One region of the Virgibacillus xinjiangensis genome, then DNA from elsewhere that is predicted to be linked to it. Evidence: a T-box and tRNA genes for the amino acid it is inferred to sense, from the RefSeq annotation. Region 1 holds a T-box; the other holds one or more tRNA genes.
What was found. A T-box is a leader RNA that pairs with one kind of tRNA and senses whether it is charged. The one in region 1 lies ahead of alaS (alanine--tRNA ligase), so its partner is inferred to be a tRNA-Ala.

Region 1 (15,542 bases):
ATGACATTGATTGCCATCTCAGCAACTAGCAGCAACGCTTTCGATGTGATTTCCGATTACTTCTTGGAAACCTCTTATAAGCTAGGTGGCGGTGACAATGTCGTGAACGTGATTTTGGTGGATATGAGGGGACTCGATACCTTATTCGAAGTTGCCGTCTTAGGTATTGCAGCACTTGCGATCTACAGCCTCATTAAACTAAACAAAGGGAAGGAGGCCGAATAATGGAGATTCTAACTTCCGTCCTGGCAGGAATATTATTCGCCACTGCCGTCTATAACCTATTACAGAAGCAGTTGCTTAGGATCATTATAGGAACAGTGCTGCTGACACACGGGGCACATATATTCATTTTCACGATGGGAAAATTGAAGACTGGCCAGCCTCCTGTTCTGACAGAAGGGGTAACGGAGTATACAGACCCACTGCCACAGGCGTTGATTTTGACTTCCATCGTTATCAGTTTCGGTGTCACCAGCCTGTTGCTGGTTCTTTCCTATAGGACTGCGCAAGAGAACAATACCGACAATATGGAACAACTAAGGGGAAAATCAAATGAGTAATTTAGCTGTATTACCGATCATCATACCGTTGATTTCCGCTGTGATTCTGATATTTTCCAATTCAAATGTCCAAATATCACGCGGGTTGACCAGGCTGTTTTCCATCATCAGCCTGGGGATATCCGGTTACATACTATGGTATGTAGCTGAAAATGGAACAGTTGTATTAGAAACAGGGGATTGGGCTGCCCCATATGGCATCATCCTAGTCATGGATGGATTGGCAGCTCTTCTTGTTTTCACCACAAATATCGTGGCAGTCGCATGTGCTTTCTATGCACCACACGCTGGACTTGGGGAAAAAGAAAGATTCTACTTCTACTCATTCTTCTTTTTCCTGATTACTGGTGTCTCTGGTGCATTCATCACGGGTGATTTGTTCAACCTGTTCGTATTCTTTGAAGTATTGCTGATGGCTTCCTACGCGCTGATCACGCTCGGAGGCGGAAAGACCCAGCTAAGAGAATCCTTAAAGTACCTTTTGATCAACTTGTTTTCGTCTATGTTATTTGTAACAGCCGTGGCAATGCTCTATGGAGTAGTAGGAACACTGAACATGGCCCATATCGCACAGCGTGTGCAGGAAGTGGAACAACAGGGAATTCTGACAACCATCGCGATACTGCTGTTCTTCGTGTTTGCCACCAAGGCAGCAGTATTCCCGTTGTACTACTGGCTGCCACATTCCTATATTCAGCCTAATGTTGTAGTTTCCGCACTATTTGGTGCCCTTTTGACAAAAGTAGGAATCTATTCAATTCTTCGGGTATTCACGTTGATATTCGTTCACCAGGTAGAACTGACCCATGAGCTTTTCATCTGGATTGCAGGTTTATCCATGGTTTTTGGTGTGATTGGCGCTCTCTCCACCAACAATATTAAATTGATCATTGCGTATAACATCATCCCGGCTATCGGCTTCGTCTTGTTGGGAATTGCCGTATTAAACCAAGATGGTATAAGTGGTTCTGTTTATTACCTTGTACACGATATGATCATTAAAACTGCTCTATTTCTACTGGTGGGTATCATCGCATATGTTGCCGGAACTTCTGACTTGAAAAAAATGGGCGGTTTGATCCATCACTATCCCCTGCTCGGATGGCTTCTGTTTCTCTCAGGTCTTGTGTTGGCAGGAATCCCGCCCTTCAGCGGATTCATAGGCAAGCTTCTCCTTCTTCAAGGAGCGGTAGAAGCAAATGAAATAGTTATCTTGCTTGTCGGATTACTGACCAGTCTGCTGATTTTGTACTCTATTGTGAAGATATTTATTCGCGGATTCTGGGGAGATAAAGAACCGATGGCTCATACAGCAGGGAAATCGACAAAAGGACTGCTTGTTCCTGTCGCCTTCCTCCTTGCTCTATCCGTTCTCCTCGGTGTGGGGGCTGAACTCTTCTACCCATTAGTAGAAGGGATTGCAGCAGAATTGGTTGATCCGCAAATTTATATCGATTCAGTATTAAAGGAGTAGTGGAAATATGGCCTTTCAAATTGTAATCAATCTTATTGTCGCCACCTTATGGATGTTTCTCAGTGAATCATATACAGGCCCTAGTTTCATCGCCGGTTACCTGTTCGGCGCACTGCTGCTATGGCTGTTGAGGAGATATCTGCCTGGGAGGTTCTATCTTAGGCGGGTGGTCAGCATCTTCAAGTTGCTGTTGCTCTTCTTGAAAGAGCTGGTCCTTTCCAACATCGAAATGATCAAGTACATTTACTCACCCAAATTAGACAATGAGCCAGGAATCTTTGAGCTTCCGCTCGATGTAACTACTGATTGGGAAATAAACATGCTAGCAAACTTCATTTCCCTCACACCTGGTACATTGACAGTAGCTGTCTCCAACGACAATACCAAATTGTATATTCATGCGATGAATATTGACAATGTAGAAGATGAAGTCCAATCAATTAAAAGTTCCTTTGAAAAAGCGATCATGGAGGTGACAAGATGAATGAATTTTTGGAAGTCACCAATGTACTGCTTGATATAACAGTTTTCCTCAGTTTCGCCGGAATAGCTGTTGCACTTGCCCTACTCTTGTATCGGATTGTAGCTGGCCCCACCCAGGCAGACCGTGCGGCTGCCCTGGATGCCATGGGAATCAATCTGATGGGCCTGGCAGGCCTGACGGCAATCCATCTAGTAACCTCCAGATTGAATGATGTCGTCCTCTTAATCGGTGTACTTGCTTTCCTGGGAACGCTGGCGATCGCAAAATATATGGAAAAGGGTGTTATTATTGATCGAGACATGGAGTAACATTATCATCAACATCATTACCATCATTTCTCTGCTGCTTGGGACGTTTTTCACCGTCTCTGCAGCAATAGGGGTTGTCCGCTTCCCAGATTTATATACAAGACTTCATGCTGCCACCAAGGCTGCTACCTTAGGTGTTGCTTCTATCCTGATTGGTGCATTCCTTTTCCTCTACTTTCACGAGTCTATTGTCAGCGGCAAACTGCTTGTTGGAATTGTATTCATCCTGCTGACTGCGCCAGTCGGTGCCCATATGCTTGGTAGAGCAGCTCATGCAGCGGGTATCAAACCAATACTGAGAAAACGGAGCGATGCCTACCAGGAGGCAATCGAACGGAAAAAATTGAATAACCATTAGCATGAAGGAATCAAACAAAAAACAGCTGGCATTTCTGCCGGTTGTTTTTTTGTTTGGACAGACACGAAACATGCCATCGCAACATACAGTTGTAGTATAGGCTTCAGCCCAATGGGAGGTGGTTCAGATTTCCGGAATATTGAGCATGATGGCGCTTTTAATCAAGGAAGCCCTATTCTTTGTATCGTATGTTAAAAACCATGCATTCCCACAGCCACTGCCGCCGGAACAAGAAGCAAAATATATAAGGGAAATGGAGGATGGGAACGAAGAAGCCAGAAATAAACTGATTGAGCATAACTTACGCCTAGTCGCCCACATCGTCAAGAAGTTTGAGAACACTGGAGAGGATTTGGAAGACCTGATTTCCATTGGTACCATTGGCCTGATAAAGGGTGTAGAAAGTTTTTCTGCTGATAAAGGTACCAAACTTGCTACGTATGCAGCCAGATGTATTGAAAACGAAATTCTCATGCATCTTCGGGCTCTGAAGAAAGTAAAGAAAGATGTATCACTGCATGATCCGATCGGCCAGGATAAAGAGGGGAATGAAATAAGCCTGATCGATATCCTTGAGGCTGAAAACGAGAATATCATTGAATACATTCAATTGAATATGGAGATCGCCAAACTGCAAGATTACTTTTCTGTATTGGATGACCGTGAAAGAGAAGTGATTGTCTACCGTTATGGTTTGAATGGACATAAAGAGTTGACCCAAAGGGAAATAGCAGAAAAACTGACGATTTCCAGAAGTTATGTCTCACGCATAGAAAAAAGAGCATTGATGAAAGTTTTCCATGAGTATTATCGTCAGGAAAAAGAGCATTAAAAAACATGAGCGCATCAATTTTGACTTTGCGCTCATGTGGTGGTTGCTGCTGCTACATTTCTTGTACAATTCCCATAATCAATCCAGCTGCATTATCCGCCGCCTTCTCCAGAAAAGCATCAAAAGAAACCGAGGACTCTTTCCCGGCAATGTCCGATAGAGCACGAATAATGACAAACGGCACTTGATATTGGGCACAGACTTGAGCGATGGACGCGGCTTCCATTTCCATTGCTAGCATTGTCGGGAACTTTTTATATACTTCTTGAACCTTGGCAGGATCTTCCATAAATGTATCTCCTGTGGCTATTAACCCCTCTGTATATCGGATATCCATTCCCTCTGCAGCTTTGATGGCTTCGGAGATCAGTTCCGTGTCGGCATCAAACATACTTGGCATACCAGGAACCTGTCCAAAGGCATAGCCAAAAGCTGTCACATCCACATCGTGATGGACAACCCTGCTGGAGATGACAATGTCACCCACCTCCATATCGGATGCAAATCCACCGGCGGAACCTGTATTGATGACATGTGAAGGACGATAACGCTCATGCATGATGGTTGCTGCCATGGCAGCATTCACCTTCCCTATGCCAGATTTAAGCAGTACTATATCTTTGCCATGCAATTCCCCCTCTGCAAATAGGCAATTTGCGACGGTCGTTTCTTTAATGTCTGTCATGTTTTCCATCAACTTTGCAATTTCTTCATCCATTGCTCCGATTATACCTATCGTCACTTTGATCCTCCTGTACTCTTTCGTTTATTTGGCTGGCTCATAAAGCTCCTCCACTTTCGTTGGCTTCCATCCTTCGCCATCGACCCACGTGAGGAAAACCCGGTATATTTCCGAGTAATCACTAGTTGCCACAGTGGTACGGACTTTTTGTGGATGATTGTTATTCCCAACCCATACCGTTTTCATTTCTTGTGCATTCAACCCTGTAGCCATGGCAGCTGCTTGGGCAATCTCTTTCCGGTCCTGTGAACCTTCCTCATAGACAGTTGTATGCTCGCCTTCCTGTTCCGTACCAATTGGTTCCCAATCAGCTGTATATGCTTCCTTCACATTACCATCAGAAGCGTCTGCCGGTTCTTTTTCCAGTTCATCGCTTTCTTTTTCATCTTCATTATCTTCTGCCGATTCATTTTCTGAAGCATTGTCCTGTGATTGCTGGTCTTCATCTTCTTGTTGGCTTTCACTGCTGCCCTCGCCATCATCAGCTGTTTCTTTATCAGCCTCATCGTCATTGATAATGAAGCCAGAGTCAGAGGATTGCTGTTCATTTGTATCCTGAGCGGCTTGATCACCATTTCCTCCGAAAATCCATATACTCAGTAATACAAGCAGAAGAATGCCACCGAGAATTAATAAAATGGAAATTGCTTTCGTATTTTTCCTCCGCTTCTCGAATTTGTTCACACGTGTACCACTTTCTGTTTCTGTGCTACTCATTAGCTTGTCCCTCCGTATCCTCCCTGTTTTCATTGTGTTATCTGTAAAATAATCGAATTTCACGTATATCTGAATTATATTGTTAATTCAAGTTTGGCGCAAACTATACATCATTACGTGCAAAAAAAAGCGGAGCAACTCCGCTTTTTAAGTAGTTCTATTCAGATTATTAGTCAACTTTCAGGATTTTCACATGCATATCTCCGCCAGGGGTAGCAACGGTGACCTCACTGCCGACTTCCTTACCCAGCAGGCTTTTAGCCATCGGAGAATCGTTTGAAATTTTACCTTCGAAGGGATCAGCTTCTGCACTACCCACTATAGTGTATGTTTCTTCCTCCCCATCTGGCGTTTCCTGAAACGTTACAGATTTGCCAAGTGCCACAACATTTGGATCCTCGTTGTCATTTTCAATGATGACTGCATTACGGATCATTGTCTCCACCTGGGATATTCTTGATTCTACAAATGCCTGTTCATCTTTTGCAGCATCATACTCCGAATTCTCGGAAAGGTCACCGAAATCCCTGGCTATTTTGATTCGCTCGACAACTTCCTGTCGACGATCCGTTTTCAAATAACGCAATTCCTCTTCTAACTTCTCTTTCCCCTCTTGAGTCATATAATAACTTTTCTCTGTTGCCATGACAATTTACACTCCTTTTTTAATCACCACATGTGAGGGGCGTTCCATCCCCTTTTCCGCATGACCGGAAATATACTAATCAATACTATGGCAGAATCCATTCTAGTTTTCAATACTTTTCAACTGATTATCTTTCGTGTTTTTTAGACAAAATGGATTCTATTTTAGAAGCCATTATATCAATAGCCACCTCATTCTGACCACCTTCAGGGATGATAATATCCGCATAGCGTTTCGTCGGCTCGATGAATTGAAGGTGTGACGGCCGCACATTATTGATATACTGGTCGATGACAGAGTCCAATGTTCTGCCACGTTCTTTTATATCCCTCAACAGTCTTCGGATGATCCGTAGATCAGCATCTGTATCGACGAATACCTTGATGTCCATCAAATCGACTAAACGTGGATCATCCAAGATGAGAATACCCTCCAGTATAATAACATCCCTCGGTTCCACCTTGATGACTTCCTCAGAACGTGTGTGGATTTTATAATCATAAACTGGCTTCTCGATCGGATTCCTCCTGATCAGCTCATGGATATGTTCAATCAATAAATCGTTGTCAAACGCAAAAGGATGATCATAGTTTGTATTCAGTCTCTCTTCCAATGGGAGATGACTTTGATCCTTATAATAATAATCTTGTTCAATCACCTGGATTGTTTGATTGGAAAAACGCTGGGAGATGGATCGGGTGACAGATGTTTTACCACTTCCGCTTCCTCCCGCAACCCCGATGACGACCGGTTTTTCACTCATCTTAACCTCTTCCTTTCTTCACACTTATGGCTACTCCATCACCAATCGGTACGATGGAGGTGTCAAAACCGGAATGCGAGCATATCCAGCGGTTATAACTGCTGATTTTCTCTACCATTTTCCTGTGTCTTTGGTGTGCTTTTTCTGGATTAGCCACTAAGCCTCTGAACAGAACATTATCTGAAATGATGACTCCGCTGTCCGACAAAATTGGTTCAGCCAGTTCAAAAAATTTTCTGTACTGGCCTTTCGCTGCATCAATGAACACCCAATCGAACAGCTCTCCAGATTCCCTGAGTGTGTCCAATTCATCGAGTGCATCTCCAAGGATGACACGAATCTGATCCTGTCTACCCTGACCAGTAATATGATTTTCTGCTTGACGGTATCTCTCTTCATCTCTTTCGATGGATACAATTTCTGCTAAGGGAGCTGCCTCGGCCATCATCAATGCCGAATAACCAATAGCTGTTCCTATCTCCAGAATCCTTGCCGGCTTCTTCAAGCGTATCAACTGCATGACGAAATTCATGCTCACAGAATCCATGATAGGAACCCGATGCTCTTTAGCATACGTTTCCATCTGCTGAACCCATTCTTCTTTTTCCGGTAGTATACCCAATAAATAATCAGATTTTGAATGTTCCATTAAAAATACCCCATTTTCACGTTCATTATAAAAGGGAGCTGTGAAGGGAACCACATTTCCTTTTTATTCTTCCATATGCTCTTCTCTGTTTTGAAGGTGTTCTTCGTAAGTTTCTGCATAATGTATTTGCCCATCTGAATCATGCAGAAAGTATAGATAGTCAGACTGGTCCGGATTCGCAACCGCCTCAAGAGAATTCTCTGCGAAATTTGAAATCGGACCAATCGGCAACGCCTCTACCACATACGTATTGTATGGTGATTCGATTTCCAGATCTTCATAGAGAACCTGGTCCTTGTGTTCTCCTAAAGCATACAACACTGTCGGATCTGTCTGGAGAGGCATTTCCTCTTCCATCCGGTTATAAAATACCCCGGCGATCTTGTTTCGTTGTTCTATCTTCCCTGCTTCCTTTTCCACCAAGGAAGCAAAGGTGACTGCCTCATGCACATTCCAGCCCATCTCGTCAATCTCCGCTTTATATTGATTGACAAGCTTTTCTGTTTCCGTCAACATCTTCTCGACAATATTTTCTATTTTTGGCTTCTCTTCATAAAAGTCATAGGTAGAGGCAAATAGATAACCTTCCAAAGGAGTTCGTATCTCCTCATCCAAAATATCATCTGACAATACCCCAGGAAAATGCTGCATCAATTCTTCTATATATGCTCGATCGTTGACTTTTTCAAGAAAATCCTCTTTGCTGAAGTGAAGGTTCTCGCCATATATTTCAGCAATCTGATCAATTGTAAGTCCTTCTGGTATCGTGATCGTATGTACTGGCTCAGCCATAACTATTCCATTTTTCAATGATTCTACCAATTCTTGGATTTCCATAGAAGGTGAAAATGTATATTCCCCCGCCTGGAAATCAGTTTCATTATTGAATTTTACATACATCCGAAAAACCAGCTCATTTCGGATAAGGCCATTCTCTTCCAGTATTGAAGCTATTGTGGATGAAGAAGAACCAATCGGCACCTCAATCGTCACCTCTTCCTCACTGTCCGGATCAACAGGCTTCATAGCCGAATGGACATATAGAAACAGAGAGACAGCACCTATTATCAGGAAGACAGCAACTGTCATTGCAATGATAAACACGATTTTACGCACCCGTTTTGCCTCTTCCGTCTGTTCTTTGAGGTTTTCCCGGTATTTCTTTTTCCGTTTATTCCTGTACATTCACCTGCTCCCTCCTATCCGGTATATTATACTAAAAATCGCCATGATATTCCATTAGGAAACAGAACTTGAGATTATCCGCAAATTCGAAGACAAAGGAAAAGGCTGATGCCACGATCCAGCATCAGCCCTTGGAAATTTTGTTATGCGTCGTTTTCTTCGTCTGCCAACGTATTCAGCATTTCCTCGACCATTTCCCATTCATCATCAGACTCTATAGGGAAAAGGGAAAGATCATCCTCATTTTCATTTTTCTCTTCGTAACGGAAGGCATATACTTCTACTTCTTCCTCTTCTGCTTGTTCAGCAGGTGCTACTGCGATGTATGAGTGTCCCGTCTTGTCCACATCGAAAGTAAACAGCACCTCAAATAAATGTTCTTCCCCGTTTTCATCCGGAATGACTATTCTTTCCCTTTCTTCCAACGCCATGTCCATACCTCCTTTTATTTTTGGTCAAGATATCCCTGAAGAATCATGACAGCCGCCATTTTATCAATAACTTTTTTCCTCTTTTTCCTGCTCATATCCGCTTCTAAAAGCACGCGTTCTGCAGCTACTGTGGTGAGACGCTCATCCCAAAGCACTGCAGGGATACCATGTACTTTCTCTACATGTTCTGCATACCTTTGGGATGCTTCTCCTCTTTCACCGATCGTACCATTCATATTTTTGGGGAGTCCAATAATAGCCTTCCCGATACCGTGCTCTTCTATGATGTTTTTCAATTCTTCATCTGCAGATTCCAAATGGTCCTCATCCCATTTAATGGTGGTAAGTCCCTGCGCAGTCCATCCAAATGCATCACTCACAGCGACTCCGATTGTTTTGGAACCCACATCAAGTCCTATTATTTTCATCGATGCTCCTTCTGATGCTCGAGATAATACTTAACAAGTTCTTCAATTACTTCGTCCCGTTCAATTTTCCGGATCAAGTTACGGGCATCATTATGCCTTGGGATATACGCTGGGTCCCCCGATAACAAATAACCGACAATCTGATTGATCGGGTTGTAACCTTTTTCCTGCAATGACTCATGAACTGTAAACAGGATTTCTTTGATATCCCGTTCAAATGGTTCATCGGAAAAATTAAACTTCATTGTCCTATCCATGGAACTCATATCGACACCTCTTTTTGGTATAACTTGACATCTGCAACAATAAAATGTCTTTCCGGTTCCAACCGGTCCTTGGGAGGCCAGGCAGAATTTTCCTTCCCCTAGTTTAACATGTTTCGAATATTTATTATATGTTTTTCCATAGATCTTATCATTCAGCTTACATGCTATTACCTTTAATATGATCTTTGGCAGCATGAAGAGCATCCTCGATTTTTTCGGGATCTTTTCCTCCCGCTTGGGCCATATCGGGACGGCCGCCGCCGCCACCGCCGCAAATCGTTGCTGCCTGCTTGATCAGGTTGCCGGCATGGAATCCTTTCCCAACAAGATCTTTGGACACACCGGCAGCAAGCTGCACCTTTTCGTTATTTTCGGCTGCCAGCAGGATGATTCCCGATTCCAATTTCTGTTTCAAATCATCCACCATGTTCCTAAGTTGGTTCATATCCTTTACATTGACCTTCTTTGCCAATAGAGGCACGCCCTCAATTGTTTCTACCTGATCGAGTATGGATGCCGCTTCCAGATTCGACATTTTCGCATTTAACGACTCATTTTCTTTCTTCAAGGACTGGATTTCTGTAAATAGCCCTTCAATTCGTTCCGGCAGATGGTCCTCCGAAGATTTGACTAGATTGGCGGAGCTCTGCAAGAGTGCAAGCTTATCATTCAGAAACTCGTAAGCCTGTCTGCTAGTGACAGCTTCAATCCTTCTTGTTCCTGCACCTATCCCGCTTTCGGCCACAATTTTGAAGATCCCGATTTCGGATGTATTCCTGACGTGGCAGCCACCGCATAATTCAATGCTGTAATCCCCAATTTGAACGACCCTTACAACATCTCCATACTTTTCGCCGAACAGTGCCATAGCCCCCATTTCTTTCGCTTCTTCCAGACGCTTGTTGTCAATATGGAGTGGCAAGGAATTCCAAACTTTCTCATTTACCATCTGCTCTATCTGTTGGAGCTCCTCGTTGGAAACACTGCTGAAATGGGAAAAATCAAAGCGTAGACGGTCTGGTGTCACCAGAGAACCTGCTTGATTTACATGAGTACCCAACACGTCCTTAAGAGCCTGGTGCAGCAGGTGGGTAGCTGTATGATTTTTAATGATGGAAGATCGGAACTTACTATCCACCATCGCTCTTACTTTGTCTCCCGTCTGGAATGTACCTTCTTTGATCTCTACCCTGTGCACATGCTGTCCTTTCGGCGACTTTTGAACATCCTTAACGTAGGCTGAAGCATTATCAGTATATATCCAGCCATTATCAGCTATCTGGCCGCCGCTTTCAGCGTAAAAAGGCGTCTCTTTTAAGAACAGATATACCTCCGCTCCTGCAGCTGCCTGTTCAGCAGTCTCTTTACCCTCGACGATGGCGGAAATTTCTGTATGTGTCTCCAAACTGCCGTAACCTACAAAGTCACTTGCGACATCTATGTCACTCAGAGCTCCGTCTTGTACCTGCATGGAATCCACTTTCTGACGCGCGTTTCTGGCACGTTCCCGCTGTTTCTCCATTTCCCGACGGAAACCCTCTTCATCGATCGTGAATCCCTGATCCTGTACATACTCTTCTGTCAATTCCTTTGGAAATCCATAGGTGTCATAAAGACGAAATACTTCCTCACCAGGGAAAAGCGTGCTTTCCTTCGCTTTTTCTTCTTCCATGATAGTCGTAAGGATCTGAAGGCCATCGTTCAAGGTCTCATGGAACCTCTCTTCCTCTACCTTCACAATATTTTCAATGAATTCCTGCTTATCTAGGACTTGCGGGTAGAAGTCCTTCATAATGTCCCCTACTGTTTCGACCAATTCATACATGAACGGCTTTTCAATTCCGACTTCCTTAGCAAAACGTACGGCACGCCGGAGAAGTCTCCTTAATACATAGCCTCTGCCTTCATTGGATGGTACCGCTCCATCACCGACTGCAAAACTTACTGTTCTGATATGATCGGCAATTACTTTGAACGCTGTATCGCCCTCTTTGCTATTGCCATAAGAAGTGGTGGCTAGTTCCTCTGTTTTCCGTATGATGGGCATAAATAGGTCTGTCTCAAAGTTGGTTGGTACATCCTGGATAACGGAAACCATCCGTTCAAGACCCATACCAGTATCAATATTTTTCTTTGGCAGTGGTGTATAGGTATCATCTGGATTGTGGTTGAACTGGGAAAATACTAAATTCCAGATTTCCAGATAGCGTTCATTTTCACCACCAGGATACAACTCGGGGTCGTTTGGATCATTACCGTATTTTTCCCCACGGTCATAGAATATCTCTGTATTGGGGCCACTTGGTCCCTCTCCGATATCCCAGAAATTTTCTTCCAGACGAATAATACGTTCTTTCGGAAGTCCTATATCATGGAGCCAGAATTCATACGCTTCATCATCCTCGGGATGGACAGTGACAGAAAGCAGTTCCTCATCAAATCCTATCCATTTTTCACTTGTAAGAAACTCCCATGCCCAAGCAATTGCCTCTTTTTTAAAATAGTCACCAATGGAAAAGTTTCCGAGCATCTCGAAAAACGTATGGTGTCTCGCTGTGAACCCGACGTTTTCGATATCATTGGTACGGATAGATTTTTGGGCGTTAACCAATCTTGGGTTGTCCGGGATGACACGCCCGTCAAAATACTTTTTCAGTGTGGCAACTCCGCTATTGATCCAGAGCAGTGTCGGATCATCTTTCGGGACAAGGGACGCGCTCGGCTCCACCCGATGGCCTTTCTCTTTAAAAAAATCGATGAACATTTGCCTGACTTCGGCAGATGATAATGTCTTCATGTAAAATCCTCCTTCTTTTATGTAAATAAAAAAATCTCCTCTCTGCATACTGTTGCAGGGACGAGATTCTATCGCGGTACCACCCTAATTATGAACAGAATACAAATCTGTTCATCACTTGTAACATGTTAACGGTATGAAACCGACGGGTATTAACCGTACTCCGGTCCAGCTTTCCATGGCCCAGCATCCAGGATTTTTTTCAGCCTCGAAAATCCCTCTCTTATCAATCGTTAACCATGTACTCATAACCTTCAGCGTGTTGATCATATGAAAGTGCTAATCTAAGCGATATTATAGAAAACTTTGCAGCCGATGTCAATCATAAGCCCGAAGTGCTATCAAATGCCGAATGACAACCTTTCCGATTGTCAGTGCAGGCACCGCAATAATCATCCCGGCAATTCCGAATAACTGTCCACCAAGCAGCAGGATGAAAATGATGGCCACCGGGTGGATATCAATACTCTTGCCGACTATATAAGGGGAAAGGAGATTTCCTTCTATCACCTGTACAATGAAAACAGCGAGCAAAACAAAGATAACCAGATGGCTCGACATGGTCAAAGCAATAGCCACTGCCGGAACCGCACCAATAATCGGGCCAAAATAAGGGATGATATTGGTAATGCCCATGAAGATTGCCAACAGCAGAGCATATTTCAGCCCAAGGAATTGAAAGGCAATCCATGATGCCAGACCAACAAACAGGCAGACCAGCAGCTGTCCGCGTATATAATTGCCTAAACTCTCATCAATTGCATGTGCCATACGACTGATTTGAGGTCGATATTTCTTAGGAAGCAACTTGATGAAAAAACCCGAAATTGTCCGGTAATCTTTCAAAAAATAAAAGACCAGGACGGGGATGACCGTCAAAAAAACAACCATCTCAAAAATCTTGGCAAACCCGCCAACCAGCTTGTCCAGCAGGTTTTCCACTCCTGTTTCCACCCTAGCAACCCATTGATCCATTTTATCATGGACAGTCTCAGGCAAAAAAGACGTATATTCATACAACTGATAAACAAGTTCCTGATACATATCAATAAAGACAGGAAGCTGTCTATTCAAATCTTGCAGTTGATGAACGACAGCCGGGTAGACCTGGTAAATAGCATAGGAAGTCCCGCCAAAGAATAAAATATAAATGAGCAGGATTGCTGCACTCCTGGGGATCTCCCATTGATGCAGTTTTTGTACAATTGGATAGAGCAGGTACGCCAATAAGCAAGAAACGAGGAAAGGAGCCAGCAGTTTGATGACAAAAGAAAAAACAGCCGCATAAAAAGGGAACAGCTGAAAGAGCAGAAAAATAAATAAAAAGACAAGTATGCCGATGATCAGCCAGTACAGAAAGCTCAAGGCCTTTCTATTACGAAACATATCTATCTCTCTCCCCCTGCATAAAGAAACATTGCCTTTCGCGCCAGTACGTATATACATTGCTGCCGGGCAAAATATTATATTTTCCTTTGCTCTTCGGAAAAGAGGTCGTCAAGAGAGCTTAATGAGCCATCTGATTCGACTTGATGAACACTCAATCTATTTTTTTCTACTGCCATTTCAATAAAACACGTCCAACAGTAGTACTGCTGGGTGCCGATTCTACCTAAATCCTTTCCATTACAATTCGGGCATCGCATCACAATCTCACCTCTGGAAGATTAGTTATAATGGCATTCTTGCCCGAAACAGAAAAATTTATACATTCCTACATAAAATCATACGGAGACAGTTCTTCATCCTCATCCATTTCTTCTGGATCAGGAACGGCTTGCCCGTTCATCCTTGATTCCAGCTGCTCCTTCAATGTTGTATACCGTTGATTGGTGTCTTCGGTCCGGATACCACGGAGAAATGCTTCATCCTCCCCACAAATGATCAAAGACTCCTTGCTTCTGGTTATTGCTGTATAAAGCAGATTTTTACGAAGCATACGATGGTATGCGGATACGACGGGAAGTATGACAATTGGAAATTCACTGCCCTGTGACTTATGAATGGATATACAATATGCATGCATGATATTCACATAGTCCTTTCGTTCATATACCACTTCTTTGTCCTCAAATTCAATAACCAGCTGTTCCACATTTTCTGTGTTCTCTTCTTCTCTGAAGATGGCCACCACTTCGCCAATATCACCATTATACACACCATTTTCTGGTTGATTCACGAGCTGGAGCACTTTGTCGCCCACACGGAAAACTGCTTCCTTGGTTTTCACCTCCCGCTTTCGGGGAGTTTTAGGATTAATCAACCGCTGTAATTCCTTGTTGATTGCAGTTATCCCTGCTTGCGAACGGTACATTGGAGCAAGCACTTGGATGTCGCGGAGATCCAACCCTTTGTTCTTGGCACTGTCGAATATTTTTGTGACGGCTTCCAGCATTTGTGGCTCATGACAGCGAATAAAGCTGAAATCCTTATCATTATCCAATGATGGAACCGTACCATTCTTGATCTCATGGGCTAATTGTATGATTTTGGAGCCTTCTTTCTGGCGGTAGACCTCATGCAGGCTGACCGACGGAAGATGCCCACTGGCCAGTAAGTCGGCAAGCACCTGTCCCGGTCCTACAGATGGAAGTTGATCCTCATCCCCTACTAGCAGAACCTGCATATCATCCGGAATTGCTTTAAAGAGATGGTTGGCCAGCCAAGTATCGACCATGGAGAATTCATCGACAATCAGAAACTTTCCTGACAGCTGTTCATGTTGGTCTTTATTGAAGCCTTTGTTTCCATCCCAGCCCAGCAACCGGTGAATCGTAAGAGCAGGAAGACCTGTCGATTCATTGAGGCGCTTGGCAGCCCTGCCTGTCGGGGCTGTAAGAATAAACGGATATTCATCTTGGCTATCATAGTCATCCGGATCCAGTGATAATTGGTGAAC
Region 2 (15,542 bases), on a different contig from region 1:
CACCTTTCACCAGGACCTCGGAGAAGAAGACCGTTTTTTCTGGTACACTACCACCGGATGGATGATGTGGAATTTCCTGGTAAGCGGGCTTCTCACAGGCAGTTCGGTTATCCTATACGATGGCAGTCCTGCCTACCCTGATAAACAGATGCTTTGGAAGTTCGCAGAAGAAACACAAATGACCGTTTTCGGTACCAGTGCAAGTTATATTACAGGATGCATGAAAGATGAATTGGAGCCAGGGAACACCTATGATTTGTTCCACCTGAAGAGCATCGGCTCCACTGGTTCCCCATTGCCGCCGGAAGGCTTCCAGTGGTGCTACGAAAACGTGAAAGAAGATCTTTGGATTGCTTCGGTAAGCGGCGGGACTGATGTCTGCACAGCTTTCATACTGGGAGCCCCTACGCTTCCCGTCTATGCTGGAGAACTGCAATGCAGGGGGTTGGGCGCAAAACTGGAGAGCTACAGTGAACAGGGGACACCCAGGATCGAGGAAGTGGGAGAACTGGTGTTGACAGAACCCTTCCCTTCCATGCCGATCTATTTCTGGAATGACCCTGACGGCACTCGTCTGTACCATAGCTATTTTGATGTTTTCCCTGGCATCTGGTGCCATGGTGATTATCTGAAGATTACCGAACGCGGCACCGGGGTTATATATGGACGGTCTGATGCCACGATCAACCGCGGCGGCATACGTATCGGCTCCAGTGAAATCTACCGGGCAGTAGATCAAGTGAATGAAGTGGAGGACAGCTTGATTGTAGATATCCCAGATGGAGAAGGCAGTTCCTCTACCCCGCTCTTTATTGTGATGAAGGACGGAGCAACACTGACAGATGAAATCAGAAAGAAAATAGTACAGCATATCAGACAGCAATGCTCCCCACGCCATGCACCCACGGAAATCCATGAAGTGGACGATATTCCGAAGACACTGAATGGCAAGAAACTGGAAATACCGGTCAAGAAGATATTGATGGGGCAGCCATCAGAAAAAGTGGTCAATTTAGGTTCATTGCGCAACAAAGAATCATTGCAATACTTTATCGAGTTTGCAAAGAAGATGAAGAAAAAATAATACAGGAAAAGACAGCCCTCGCGCGAAGGCTGTCTTTTTTCATTCTTACTGGCCATCCAAGAAGTACAGACACACTGGGCAACTCCTTGTCAGATTTCCGGTACAGCGGTTTGTTTATGTTGTGTTCCTAAGCTGAACAGTATATAGGCCACTAGGGAAAATACAACAGGCAAGACTACGGAATGAAGCCCCAACGGCTGCGGAAAAAAGCTGTCTGACAATATGTACAGCCCTACCCCGGTAACCATGGAAGCGATCGCCCCATATTTGTTTCCCCTCTTCCAATAGAGACCCAATATGATTGGCCAAATAAACGCTGCTTCCAATCCGCCGAAAGCGAACAAGTTGAGCCAGATGATCAAATCTGGGGGATCCAACGATAGCAGGAACACCCCAATTCCTAGGATAGCGGTCACCCCCATGCTCAACTTCATCACTTTCTGCTGGGATGCCTTTGGTTCTATGTAATTCAAATAGACGTCCTTCACAATGGTCGAGCTGACAAGCAACAGCAGGGAGTCCACCGTTGACATGATGGCAGCCATCGGAGCGGCGAGCACCAAGCCCGCTACCCATGCCGGCAGTACCTCCAAAGCGATCAGCGGCATTACTTGGTCGGCAATCTCAATACCAGGTAAAATCGGCCGGGCAAATACACCAATCAAATGCATGTTCAGCATAATGAACCCGACGACGATGGTCCCTATAATCAGTGCCCGGTGCATCGACTTTGAATTCTTATAGGACATAGCGCGTACGGTAACTTGAGGAAGTGCGACGACTCCGACCCCGACAAGAATCCAGAAAGAGGATACAAATGTTGGGGTCAATGTCCCTTCCGCTCCATAAGGTGTAACCAGATTGATATTTTCATTGGCTAGATCCTCCATAATGGCCGTAATTCCTCCCCCTGCAAAAATAGTTGCTATTAGGAGGATCAACGTACCGACGAACATCACACTTCCCTGGATGGCGTCCGTCAATGCCACTGCCCGGAAACCGCCAATAACAACATAAACCAGGACAGATAAAGCAAAGATGAACAATGCCGTGGTATATGGCAAGCCTGTCAATGACTCAATCAGGCGGGCTCCACCGATCCATTGTGCTGCCATGGCAGAGAATAGGAAAATAATGATGCTTAAAGCGGAAAACAGCACCACCCATTTTGACTGATAGCGTTCCTTCAGGAAATCTACCATTGTTACTGCTTTATATTTCCTGGTAACGATGGCAAATTTTTTTCCCAAAACCGTTAGGACAAAATAGCCGGTCACCACCTGAGTCATCGCCAATAGGACCCAGCCCAACCCTTCTGTATATGCAGTACCAGGACCACCTATGAAACTGCTTGCACTACCGTATGTAGCAGTCATGGTCATTGCTAAGATAAATCCGCCCATACTCCGGTCCCCCAGAAAGTAGGACTCCAGGAATGTCTCAGACGATTTCACACTCCTACTCGACCAAATGCCGACTGCGAACATTAAAACTAAGAATACAATTAACGGAATCAATGCCTGCCAGTTCATGTCTCTTCTCCCTCATCATCCAATGAAACTTCGACAAAAAACTTTTTGACGATCACCGTCACCAGAACCGCCATGACAATAAACCCCAGCACACAACTGTAAAAGAACCAAGCGGGAAACCCAAAAACATAGGAATAATCTTCCGGGTCCTTGCTGCCAAGCCCATAGGCAAACCCATACCACCAGATAAAATTGAAAATAACCAAGGCCACTCCGATAAGAGCTTCCCTATTGGCTACCTTAAACCGCTCATCCTTCCCTTCCGACTTGCTGGACACTTTTCATCCCCCATTTCTAAAAAGTTATACTATTCTTTCGAATATAACCTATCAAGTTTTATCTGTAAATATCCTGTACTTATGCCATAAGTATATCTAATATCCTTGCATGTTTGCACGTTTTCCTTCTTTCAGTGGGTATGATAGTGTAGTTATGTCGTAAATTCATTCAATTGTCAGCCATCTTATTCATGCTGAACCTCCCGGTCTCTGTAAAAGATATAGATTTTTTGTAAAAAACCCTTGAAAAATAGTTGGTAACCCTTTATAATTTATATTTGTGATAGCCAATATGGGGCATTAGCTCAGCTGGGAGAGCGCTTCGCTGGCAGCGAAGAGGTCAGCGGTTCGAGCCCGCTATGCTCCATCAAAAAAAGAGAAGCTTCCTTATATGATAAGGAAGCTTCTCTTTTTTTAGATTCTTTTCTTACACCTATCCAACTTATCCTTTTGTAAATGGGAAGATTCTACTGACAAACGCTCACTTCTTTGTTATGATAAAACAGAAAACTCAATAAACGTAAAACTACTAGGGGTGCCGAAACACAGGCTGAGAGGAAAGATGAATTTTCCGACCCTTATGGACCTGATCTGGATCATACCAGCGGAGGGAAGTAGTCAGACAAAATGTCATCTATTTTCAGCTTGTTCAAGCCAGGTCCTATATGGGATCTGGCTTTTTTGGTGCCCCAAAAGGGGAGAAAGATGTGAACCGTACACATTTACTTACAGTAATGGCTGTTTTCATTGCAATTGGGACAATAACTTCCCAGTTGCTCTGGTTTCCTGCCGGCATAGCAAAAGCTTATCCAGTACAGCATGCGATCAATGTTATGGCCGCTGTGATCCTCGGCCCGGGGCCGGCAATAGTCATCGCTTTTATGATCAGCCTTTTAAGGAATATGCTGGGGCTTGGTACACTACTTGCCTTTCCTGGAGCGATGGTGGGCGCATTCTTGGCAGGAATTCTATACCGCTGGTTGGGTCGGAAAATTTGGGCTGCTGCAGGAGAAGCAGTTGGCAGCGGCATTGTCGGGGCTTTATTTGCCGTTCCCTTTGCCAATATCTTGATGGGCAGCTCTGCCGGTGCCCTGGCGTTTATCCCGCCATTTGTCGTTAGCAGCAGTACTGGAGCAATCATCGGATGGTTTATCGTTACGAAGCTATCCACCAATAATGCCTTAGAGCTTACAGGGAGGAACTCATAATGAAACATATACCATGCGCCTTAACGATTGCCGGCACGGACCCCAGTGGTGGAGCGGGAATCCAGGCTGACTTAAAAACTTTCCAGGAATTAAAAAGCTACGGCATGTCTGTCATCACTTCGGTAGTTGCACAAAACACGACAGGAGTGCAGGCTGTCCAAGACATACCACCAGACATGATTGCCAGTCAGCTTGAATCTGTTCTATCAGATATGCCGGTAGATGCCTATAAAACCGGCATGATCAGCAATATTCCCATGATGGAAGTGATTGAACAGAAGATGGCCGCGCTCCGCATCCCTTATGTTATGGATCCAGTGATGGTTGCGACCAGCGGGGATGCACTTATAGAAAGGGAGGCCAGAGCTTTTCTTCGTAAACATCTTGTTCCATTGACGTCACTGATTACACCGAATATACCAGAGGCTGAATTTCTCATAGACAAAGGGATTGATAGCACACAGGATATGAAGTCGGCAGCTAAGGAACTTGTCCATACGTATGGAGCCGGAGCCGCTCTAATTAAAGGAGGGCATATCGAAGGAGATGCCACAGACTTCTTGTATGATGGCCACGATATGTATGCTTTTTCGGCCGAAAGAATTCACACAACCAGCACACATGGAACAGGGTGCACCTATTCAGCAGCAATCACTGCATCTCTCAGTCAAGGAATTCCTTTGGTAGAGTCTGTAAAGATTGCGAAAAAGTTTATAACAGCTGCCATCCAACATGCATCCGGACTTGGGGAGGGAAATGGGCCGACAAACCATTGGGCTCTCAGAGAAGAGGGAGTGAAACAATGAAAGAAGCTATTATTACAGAAGTCAGAAAGCAGCAACCGTTGATTCACCATTTAACCAACCAGGTGGTCATGAATTTCTCAGCAAATGGCTTGCTCTCTTTTGGGGCTTCCCCCGTAATGGCCAAAGCTGAGGAAGAGGCTGCAGAAATGGCTGCCCATGCCGACGGGCTGCTTATAAATATAGGAACCCTTACAGCATCCGACTTAAAAGCGATGATCTTTGCAGGGAGGACCGCCAACCAGAAAGGCATCCCGGTAGTCCTGGATCCTGTCGGGGTTGCGGCTACCTCCTTCCGGCGCAATGCTGTTGAACAGTTACTAGCTGAAGTGCAGCCGACGGCCATTAAAGGAAATGCCGGAGAAATGGCCCATTTGGTGGGACTTCCTTGGGAAACAAAAGGTGTCGACTCTATAGGAGGTGATGCAGAGCATATCGCCGCCCAAGTCGCAAGAACTTATGAAACGACTGCGATTGTTACCGGTGCAAAGGATATTATTTGTACTGGCAACAGAAATTCCGAAAATAATACGGGACATCCCCTTCTCGCAAAAATAACCGGAGCTGGCTGTTTACTGGGATCCATTTTGACGGCTTGCTTAACAACCAGCCATCCAATCCAACAACAGGCACTTGCCGCTACGGAATTCTATGGCACAGCAGCCGAATATGCAGCAGAAATTTCAGGAACGGATAGACCTGGCACTTTTATGCCTCTATTCATAGATGCACTCCACAAGCATCCAGCTGACTTTCATATAAGGAGGAACACAAATGAGTGAACCAATCCGGCACGCACTCAGAAAATACTTGATTATGGGCAGCCAAGACTGTCAGCGCCCTCCAGATGAGATCTTGCGTGATGCAATTGCGGCAGGTATAACCGCCTTTCAGTTCCGTGAAAAAGGGGCTGGCTCCCTAAAAGGAGATAAAAAAAGGATTCTAGGTCTGGAACTGAGAGATATTTGTCGAACCCATCACATTCCTTTCATCATAAATGATGACCTCTCCCTGGCTGAAGAATTGGACGCGGATGGCATTCATGTCGGGCAAGATGACAAATCGGCAGAAGAGGTTAGGAGAATGTTTCCAAACAAAATTCTCGGTCTTTCCGTATCCAATGACACAGAGTTAGCAGGCAGCCCTCTCTCTGTTGTTGACTATGTGGGTGCAGGTCCTGTTTTCTCTACCCGTACGAAAGCAGATGCAAAGAACCCTGTAGGGATCGAGTGGATCAAAACTCTACGAACTAAGCATCCTGCATTACCCATTGTAGGGATTGGAGGAATTACTGCAGAGAACGCACATACAGTCATCCATGCAGGAGCAGATGGAATTTCCGTGATCTCTGCAATCACTCAGGCAGCCGATATCCAGTCCGTTGTAGAGAAATTATAAATAGATAGGCTAAAGATCCCACATCGGCCCATTTTGATGATTTCGCTCCCAACCTGGAGCATCCTCCCATATAGTATAAAGAGAACATTTTAGGGGAGGACCTTTTATGAATCATCGTCCATGGCCGCCCTCAGATGAGGAGAGGCAATTCAATTTACCGCAGTTTATCTGGAACCAGTTATTCGGGCAGGGAGGGGCAGGTTTCGGTCCCCCTGGGCCAGGAGGGTTTCCAGGTGGGCCAGGAGGGCAGCCTGCTAGTGCTCCAAGCACTCCGCCACCGCCTTTCACTCCAGAACAGCCTCAATTCCAGCTGTATGCAGTCGACCCTGGGGGAATTCGAGGGTGCCTGTACCGCTTTACCTATATATGGTTAAGGACAGACTCTTTTTGGTTTTATCCCACCTTTGTCGGACGAAACTCCATCGCTGGTTACCGATGGCAGGGGCGCCGATGGGTATACTTCGGAATCGACCTCGACCGAATCGAATCCTTCCAGTGTTATTAACTGACATGAAACGAGCGGAACAATCAAAAGCCCTGGCTGCATAAGAGCAGCCAGGGCTTTTCAAGTTCTTATTTATCCATTTTCTTATGAATTTCCCTCTGCCAGATCAAACCTTGTTCCAGTGCCATCCTTTTCGCAATCCGAGGGGCCGTCCATAAAGGCGGCAACAACAGCAAGGAAACTGGTACAGCCGTTATAACGATTGAATTCTGGATAGAAGCAATGCTGTCTTCTCCTATGGTCAATATAACCATCGTAGTTGCCCCGAAAATCAATGCCCAGAAGACACGAAGCCAGCGTTTCGGATGGTCATTCCCAGTCAGGGTCGCTGCTACCGTATAGGACATAGTGTCCGTAGTAGTTGCCACAAATATGATGGAAACCAAAAGAAAGCCTAGTCCCATAACAGTGCCCATCGGCAGTTGATCCGTAATGGCCATTACTGCAGCAGGCATACCGCCCTCATTCAATGCATTGGACACTGAACCGGGGTTCTGCATCTCAAAATGCACGCCGGTCCCGCCTACAACGGAGAACCAAAAGTTATTGACAATAGGCGCCACGATGGACACAGCAATTATCAGTTCCCGGATGGTCCGGCCGCGGGAAATCCGGCTGATAAAAACGATCAGCATCGGAGCATAGCCGATAAACCAACCCCAGAAAAAGATCGTCCAAAATGACAGCCATCCTTCATCTCCTCGATACATGCTCATCGTGAAGAAGTTCTGGATATGAAACCCGGTGCCGCCAACAAAAGCATCAATAATAAACATGGTAGGGCCAATAATCAGTACGACTACTGCCAAAAAGATGGTGAAGCCGACATTATAGCGGCTCAGCGTTAAGATCCCTCGGTCTACACCCGTCGCTGCGGACACAGCCGCTATAAGGACAAGGGCGAAGACAACCAGGATACTTACCGTCAAGGTATTCGGCACACCGAACATATGGTTCAGACCATAGGATATCTGCAGACCCAGGAATCCGAGTGGTCCAAGCGTGCCCGCAACCGTAGCTATAATCGAAAATATATCTGCTGCGGAGCCCAAAGCGTTCTTATGGTAGATCTTCTCCCCGAAAAGAGGGAATAAAAGACCTCTGGGCTTAAGGGGATAACCTTTACTGTAATGCACATACATCATGACGATTACAGCAAGAGTCCCTAAGATAGCCCACGCCGTGAATCCCCAGTGCAAAAAAGCTTGTGCAAAGGCTGCTTGAGGGTTGTTGAATTCTCCCCCTCCAAACAACGGGGGTGTATCCATGTAGTGATACATCGGCTCGGAAGCAGCCCAGAATACGCCTCCACTCGCCAAAAGGGTTACAAGGATCATAGCAACCCAACGGAAGTAATTATACTTTGGTTCTGTTTGATTACCGAGACGGACCTTTCCATATTTAGAGACAGCCAGCCCCAGTCCAACTAAGAAATTACCAAGCAGCAAGAGCTGCCAATATGCTCCGAACAAGTCAGACGAATAGGCAAACAATGTGTTGACCGTTTCTCCTACCCTTTCATTGCTGATCAGGGAAAGGACAATAAATATAATTAAAAAACTGCCGCTTATAATGAATACTGGCCAATCCAATCGATTCTTCTTCTTTTTACTTTCTGATTCCACACTTTTCCTCCTAAGTTGATTCACAAGCAAGTGTCTAAAACTATACTGCCATGTCATAAAGACCGTTGAATGGAGAGCAGGTGGCCTGAATGAACACCGGCATAGGCACCATGTACAGACTCCATCAACTTGCCCTGATTCTATATTAGTTTACTATTATAGGCAGGTTTTATGTAATAGTCAACAAAGGTGGGGTTCCTCACTTCTGCACAGAAATATGCATATGGCTATCCAACGCCTGCTTCAAGGAACTGTAGGTTTGGATGGTGGAAAAGTCCACACCCAGACTCACCATCGTTTGGGATACTTCCGGTCGAATGCCGGCAATTATGGTTTCTACCCCAATCAACTCCAGTGATTGGATAATCTTATATATATTATACGCAACCATGGTGTCCACCAGTTTCACACCCGAGAGATCGATGAATAGATGGCTCAGATCCTTCTTGCTAGCCTCATCGAGTGCTGTTTTCATCAGAAGTTCTGCCCGGTTTTCATTAATGCCCCCAATGATCGGGAGTACTGCAACTTCGTTGAAAATAGTGATCACCGGCGCAGATAGACGCAAAAATTCGTCTTCTGCCTGTTTCATGCGTTCGTCGTATGAATCGATATATGCTTTTGTAAATGAAGAAATGACTTGGTCAAAAAGAGCATCAAAGATATCTGCCGTTTCCAAGGCGACGACAGCGGAAGCTTTCAATTCCAGCATGATCTCTTTCAGCTGCTGCCAGGTCTCTCTTCTGGCTGCTGCCAGTTGCTTAATGGAGTCATCAAGATGTTTTTCATTACGCAATGCCAATTCCCCGGTATTTTTTCCATAAAGAAGGGAGCGTTCATTGGACGATACATCTTTTCCTTGCAAAGCATCAGCCAAAATATCCAGGAACTTCCCAGCATCTCCCATTATTTCAGGCTCAACCGACAGCCTTTCCAACAGTTCATTTCGAACAGCTTCTAATTGCTTTCCGATTTGTTCCATCTCTTCATTTATCATCTGCTTCCCTCCGCCAATCTGTCTTGCCCAATTCAATCAATAACCCTTTTGCTTTGATTCATCTGCTCCATGACCGATGGGTTCGTATGACCCTAATCTTTCAGGATATTATCTACGGTAGCTTCCACCTCGCCACGGGACATCTTTTCTCTGCCTTTCTCCATCGCCCGCAACGTCTTTTTGGCCAGTTCCAATGGAATCCTGCAGAATACCAGGATATTCCGGGCACGGATCTCCTTTATATACAGATCTGCTTGTCTAAGGTTTTCGTTCGCATAGGAAAATAAGTCGTCACGGCTCCAGCCTTTTGGCACAAACCTGACACCGCGCTCGGCATCTTCTTCCTGATTCCTTAAAATATTGACTGCCTGCAAGCCTCTTCCATACCCTATTGCCAGTTGCCGGTCTGTTTTTGTACCATCATGCCATTCCCAAATATCAGATAGCATGACACCAACCAAGCCAGCAACATAATAGGTGTAATCATCTAAATCCTCTTTTGTTTCCACCTGCCACTCTTTTTCGGCCCAGTCTGCCATACCTTCAGCCATAATGCCGGTCGATTCCTTCACTTTATGAACAATTCCCTCCGGGCAGAAATCAATCCAATCCTCAAGTCTCAGCGTAACCTCAGGAAGGATTGCTCTGTATGGATGGATGAGTTCCTGGTAAACTGTGTCGTCGAACCGATCTTTTTTAAGCAGACGGCTGACGGTTCTGAGCAAATGCTGTTTCACCTCGGAACTCAGCTGTTCATGGTCCTCTATTTCATCAATCGCACGCATACATAAATAAGCAGACCCGACTGTCCGCTTCAGTGTCGGCTGCAACAGTTTAATAGGAATATAAAATGTTCTGCTGGTCTCTTTAAGAACCCGCATGGCTTCTTTTTGTAATTGAGCTTCCTTCATCGTTGTTTGCTCCTCCTATCACTTCTGCTATTTTCAAGTATAGCAAATTTACCCAATGATATCTTCTTATTCGTTTCCTCAACTGCTGCTCCCAGGAGGACCCACCTTCCCGTCCTGGAAGGCCTTCGTTGCTAAAAGGGACGTGATGAACAATAACTCGAATGCATTCGTTGCCGCCCCACTCTCCAATGGCAGACGGATTGCACTTCCTGCAGACATAGCAGCTGTACCAAGGAACAACCATGGCCACCCAGCTCTTATATGCCCAGGAGAAACCAGCTCTTTCGAGTGTTTTCCATCCATAGAGAACAAGTGTCGGAGTAAGTAAAGCATGGATCCAGTATCTTGCATAACTTAGATTCTCCAACAAGGTGCCTTCCTCAAGGACTCTCCCCAGGGCCAGAATCGAATTGTCATAAACCAATCCGATCATCACTAGAAACAAAGCATGTTGCGGGTTCCACCAACTATCTGGGCGCGCAGATACCGTTCCCCAAACCAGCAGGCCGAGATAAGCAATAGAGTAAAATAGATAGAACAAATGGTCCATTATATTCACCTCTGTAAAGTCATCTACTGCCCTTTTACCCTTTATTCTTTGTCTGTAATACGCTGCATCACTTCTTCTAAATCATCGGGTTTATGAAACTCGATAGGAGAGAACCCTTTATCAAAACTGATTGTCTCTGCCTCAATCACTAGAATATACTTGCCATTCACTTTCGCCAGGTGGAGTGTTTCGCCGAAATCCGCCAACATCCCCTTTATGTCTATATGGTCCAGCTTCATTTTCAGTTCCGCTTCCGGTGCATGCTCCACAATTTGTGCTGATGCTTCTACCACCTGTTCAGTTGTTAGACGTTCCTGCAAATCACGGGCCGGGGTAACGGCCCATTCCTCTACCGCCTCTTCAAATTGCGTCCGTTCTTCGCTTTCTTCTGGATAGGTTTCATTTATATGCTCCTGTACCATGCCGACCACCTGGGTTTTGACTATTTCAGGCATCGACTTTTCATAAGCTACAAAGTTTAAAAAGTCCTCAAAATAGCGTGCATGGGAAGCTTGATGGACCTTCACTTCGGCTTGGTCCATCATTCCCTCCTCAGGCATGAAGGGATACTGAATGGACTTCATGTTCTTGGTAGTAATAGCCATTTCCACGTTCCGAATCAATGAATGTTCGTCGGTGATGGTCGCCACTTTTGGTTCAAAATCACATTTGAGAATAAATAGAAACGGGTCATCGAAGAACTTCGTAAGTTTAGCGGAAACAACGAGTAGAGCTCCTCCACGAATTGCGCTTGTATCTATATACATTTGTGCTATTTCATCTGCTGATTCCCTGAAATCACTCACCGTTTCAGCAAATCTCGTCCGATGAAACAGATTATAGTTGGGATTGGAAGACAGTTCATGGCCTGGTTCTACGATAAACCGTCCGATCTTGGTTGATGCACCTTCTGATTTGGCATGGCGGTCGACTTTGCGAGTAGCGATCTTTGCCAGCTCTCCATCCAGAAAGTCTTTTAATTGGTTCTCTTCATACTCGGCTTCTTCCAACGTCTTGAAATGACGGTATCTTTTGTCTTCACCATCTACTTCAATTAAATAGAAAGATAAGCAGTTTATCTTGAATTCCATACGTCTCCCGCCTTTTCACTAATATGCCAAGCAAGTATAATGAAGCATGGGTTGCAAGTCAATGCAGCTTGCATGTAACCGCGTTTATAAATGTAAGCGTTTGATGTCAATAGTTTAAAAATTCTCTATTGCTATACTTCCCTATTCGTGTTTAAATGTATTAAATATACAAATAATTAATCTATATAATAAAGGATAAGATGAGGTGATAGTGTGGGAGACAGTGTATCAATAGGCCTTCTTGGGCTGGGAGTTGTCGGCTCCGGCGTAATCAAGTTGATTGAAGACCATCAAGAAAAGCTCGTACACCAGCTGGGAGCACAGGTACAAGTAAAAAGTGCCCTTGTCCGCAACCCCGAGAAAGCACGCGATTTGGACAAAGAACGTACACATCTTACGACTAATCCGGATGATGTGCTGAATGACCCGGAAATCGATGTCATTGTAGAAGTTATGGGAGGTATCGAACAGGCACGGGAATATATACTAAGAGCATTTTCTGCCAAGAAACATGTCGTCACTGCCAACAAGGATCTAGTAGCATTGTACGGAAAGGAATTGCAAGAAGCGGCATCTAAAAATAAATGTGACTTCTTTTATGAGGCAAGTGTCGCTGGCGGTATTCCGATCCTGAGGGGAATTACCGATGGACTTTCATCTGACCATATTCAGCAGGTGATGGGTATTGTCAATGGAACAACCAATTACATATTGACGAAAATGAATACAGAGGGAATGAGCTATGAAGACGCACTTCAGGAAGCCCAGGAACTCGGCTTTGCTGAAGCAGACCCCACTTCTGATGTAGAGGGATTGGATGCTGCCAGAAAAATGGCGATTCTCGGACGTCTCGCCTTTTCGACGGATGTCGAGTTGGATGATGTCGAAGTAACCGGAATTAAAGGCATTGAACTGGAAGATCTGCAAAATGGCGATAAATTAGGTTATACGATGAAACTGATCGGTTTTGCCAATTTTGATGATAAAAAACTGGAAGTGAATGTACAACCTACATTGCTATCCAAAGAACATCCTTTAGCAGACGTCAAAAATGAGTACAATGCCGTTTATGTATATGGTGAAGCTGTCGGCGAGACCATGTTCTATGGTCCCGGAGCAGGAAGCTTGCCGACCGCGACTGCTGTAATGGCGGATGTTGTGGCAGCCATTAAAAACATGCGTCTAGGCGTAACTGGCAGTCAAGTTGCTGAATCTCATTTCGAAAAAGAATTGAAACCCGCCGATCAGCGGTTTGGGCAATTCTACGTTCGACTGTATACAAAGGACGAAGCTGGTGTCTTCTCTTCTATCTCTTCGCTGTTCCATGAACTCGGGATAAGCTTCCAACGGATTTTGCAGACACCTGTCGAGCATAATGAATTGGCGGAAATTGTGTTCATCACGTATGAGACATCCCTGGCGAATTTCAATAATGCCTTAAGCAAATTACAGGACTTGGAGAACGTCATGGAGATCAAAAGTTACTACAAAGTGGAAGGAGATGGGGATAATGATATGGCAAGGACTTCTGAAACACTATAAATCATATCTGCCCGTTACAGAAAACACACCAGAGCTTACACTGCATGAGGGCAATACGCCTTTGATTCATTTCCCCAACCTCTCAGAGGAATTGGGAATCGAGTTATATGGAAAAGTGGAGGGAATCAATCCGACCGGTTCGTTTAAAGACAGAGGAATGGTCATGGCAGTCGCCAAAGCTGCCGAAGAAGGAAGCAAATCCGTCATCTGTGCTTCTACAGGCAACACCTCGGCCTCTGCTGCAGCTTATGCTGCAAAGGCTGGCCTGAAGGCAATCATTGTCATTCCCAAAGGAAAAATTGCTTTAGGAAAACTGGCTCAAGCCATGATGTATGGAGCAGAAATCGTAGAAATTGACGGTAACTTCGATGAAGCATTGAAAATTGTACGGAAATTGAGCGAAACCTCCCCCATCACTTTAGTCAACTCCGTGAATCCATACCGTCTTGAAGGGCAAAAAACGGCTGCCTTCGAAGTATGCGAACAGCTTGGACAGGCGCCCGACATACTGGCAATTCCTGTAGGGAATGCCGGGAATATCAGTGCATACTGGAAAGGTTTCGTGGAATACCATGAAAAGAAACAGACAGGGCTGCCGAAGATGTTCGGATTTGAAGCGGAAGGAGCCGCAGCTATCGTAGAAGACCGGGTATTTACAGAACCAGAGACAGTTGCAACGGCCATCCGGATCGGAAATCCTGCAAGCTGGGAGTTGGCTTTAAAAGCAAGAGATGAATCCGGAGGGCAAATCCACTCCGTATCAGACGAAGAGATTCTCCATGCACAGCAGCTGCTGGCAAGGAAAGAAGGAATCTTTGCAGAGCCTGGATCATGTGCTTCCATAGCTGGACTTATTCAACAATGCAAAAATGGATCCATTGAGAAAGGAAGCAAAGTAGCTGCCGTCCTTACTGGTAACGGATTGAAAGACCCTCAGACTGCGATTGACCAGGTAAAAGTAGATCCAGTATCCCTGCCAAACGACGAACAGGCAGTAAGGGATTATGTGGAAGACCGGGTGAAAGCATGAAAAACTTCAGGATTTCCATTCCGGCAACCTCCGCTAACTTAGGACCTGCCTTTGATTCAGCAGGTATTGCCTTGGATTTCTATCTGACGCTTGAGGTAAGGAAAGCTGAGTCATGGAGCATCAAAAACCGTTCAGATTTTCTGCCGGATCATATTCCTTATAAAGAAAATATCATTTACCAGGTGGCTGAGCGTACTGCCAATCAGTACGGCAGAGCTCTCCCTCCATGTGAGATCACCGTCTTTAGCGATATCCCCCTTGCCCGTGGTTTCGGGAGCAGTGCCTCTGCTGTACTGGCTGGAATTGAGGTTGCAAACCAAATGTGCAACCTCTCTCTGACCAAAGAACAGAAGCTGCTCCTTGGCACGATAGAAGAGGGCCATCCAGACAATATTGCGCCAGCTCTTCTGGGCGGTTTCACCGTTACAGCACAGATAGAAAAAGAGCAGGTAAAATGGACAAAACTTCCGGTCCCTGTCTTGGATGTTGTCGGCTATATACCGAATTTTGAGTTGAAGACAGAAGATGCCAGGAATGTACTGCCTGACAGTTTCACCAGACAAGAAGCGATTACGGCAAGCAGTGTCAGCAATATGATGCTCTCCTTCTTCTTGACAGGTGATATGAGGCAAGCTGGCGATATGATGGAACAGGATCTCCTGCATGAACCATATCGTGCCAAACTCCTTCCGCTGTATCCTGATATCAAGCAGAAGGCCAGACAGTTTGGTGCATTCGGAACGGTCATCAGTGGTGCTGGTCCTTCCATGATCTCTTTTGCTCCAGAAGGGACTGGACTAAACATTGCGGGAAAAATGGCGGAAGAGCTGCCGGATTACCGTGTTGTCCACTTGAAGATCGACCCAGATGGATTGAAAGTCATAGAGATGAAAGATGTAAAAGAAGAGACAGCTGCCGAGTGAATCTGCAGCTGTCTCTTCTTTACTATGCTTCTATTTTTGCGCCTTTCTAACGATGTCGTTCATAA

Region 2: it encodes a tRNA-Ala, which carries the amino acid that the T-box ahead of alaS (alanine--tRNA ligase) is inferred to sense. The anticodon was not compared.

What each region holds. Positions count from the first base shown of each region.
Region 1 covers NZ_JBHRSA010000004.1:296,283-311,824, forward strand. Annotated here, with positions in the region: gene ACFOGI_RS02555 (Na+/H+ antiporter subunit A) at 1-225, shown strand, start outside; gene ACFOGI_RS02560 (Na(+)/H(+) antiporter subunit C) at 225-563, shown strand; gene ACFOGI_RS02565 (Na+/H+ antiporter subunit D) at 556-2,037, shown strand; gene ACFOGI_RS02570 (Na+/H+ antiporter subunit E) at 2,045-2,521, shown strand; gene ACFOGI_RS02575 (monovalent cation/H+ antiporter complex subunit F) at 2,518-2,829, shown strand; gene mnhG (monovalent cation/H(+) antiporter subunit G) at 2,810-3,187, shown strand; gene sigK (RNA polymerase sporulation sigma factor SigK) at 3,315-4,019, shown strand; gene mtnN (5'-methylthioadenosine/S-adenosylhomocysteine nucleosidase) at 4,072-4,761, opposite strand; gene ACFOGI_RS02595 (YrrS family protein) at 4,786-5,478, opposite strand; gene greA (transcription elongation factor GreA) at 5,648-6,124, opposite strand; gene udk (uridine kinase) at 6,252-6,887, opposite strand; gene ACFOGI_RS02610 (O-methyltransferase) at 6,889-7,536, opposite strand; gene mltG (endolytic transglycosylase MltG) at 7,600-8,721, opposite strand; gene ACFOGI_RS02620 (DUF1292 domain-containing protein) at 8,865-9,152, opposite strand; gene ruvX (Holliday junction resolvase RuvX) at 9,167-9,580, opposite strand; gene ACFOGI_RS02630 (IreB family regulatory phosphoprotein) at 9,577-9,846, opposite strand; gene alaS (alanine--tRNA ligase) at 10,004-12,643, opposite strand; T-box leader at 12,697-12,910, opposite strand; gene ACFOGI_RS02640 (AI-2E family transporter) at 12,962-14,029, opposite strand; gene ACFOGI_RS02645 (hypothetical protein) at 14,107-14,289, opposite strand; gene recD2 (SF1B family DNA helicase RecD2) at 14,358-15,542, opposite strand, start outside.
Region 2 covers NZ_JBHRSA010000057.1:45,045-60,586, forward strand. Annotated here, with positions in the region: gene ACFOGI_RS15710 (acetoacetate--CoA ligase) at 1-1,084, shown strand, start outside; gene panF (sodium/pantothenate symporter) at 1,174-2,616, opposite strand; gene ACFOGI_RS15720 (YhdT family protein) at 2,613-2,894, opposite strand; tRNA gene ACFOGI_RS15725 (tRNA-Ala) at 3,189-3,261, shown strand; TPP riboswitch at 3,416-3,524, shown strand; gene thiW (energy coupling factor transporter S component ThiW) at 3,602-4,102, shown strand; gene thiD (bifunctional hydroxymethylpyrimidine kinase/phosphomethylpyrimidine kinase) at 4,102-4,908, shown strand; gene thiM (hydroxyethylthiazole kinase) at 4,905-5,687, shown strand; gene thiE (thiamine phosphate synthase) at 5,680-6,303, shown strand; gene ACFOGI_RS15750 (BCCT family transporter) at 6,877-8,433, opposite strand; gene ACFOGI_RS15755 (STAS domain-containing protein) at 8,633-9,430, opposite strand; gene ACFOGI_RS15760 (squalene/phytoene synthase family protein) at 9,523-10,341, opposite strand; gene ACFOGI_RS15765 (hypothetical protein) at 10,298-10,891, opposite strand; gene ACFOGI_RS15770 (DUF3900 domain-containing protein) at 10,933-11,982, opposite strand; gene ACFOGI_RS15775 (homoserine dehydrogenase) at 12,196-13,524, shown strand; gene thrC (threonine synthase) at 13,493-14,554, shown strand; gene thrB (homoserine kinase) at 14,551-15,477, shown strand; gene ACFOGI_RS15790 (cytochrome P450) at 15,508-15,542, opposite strand, start outside.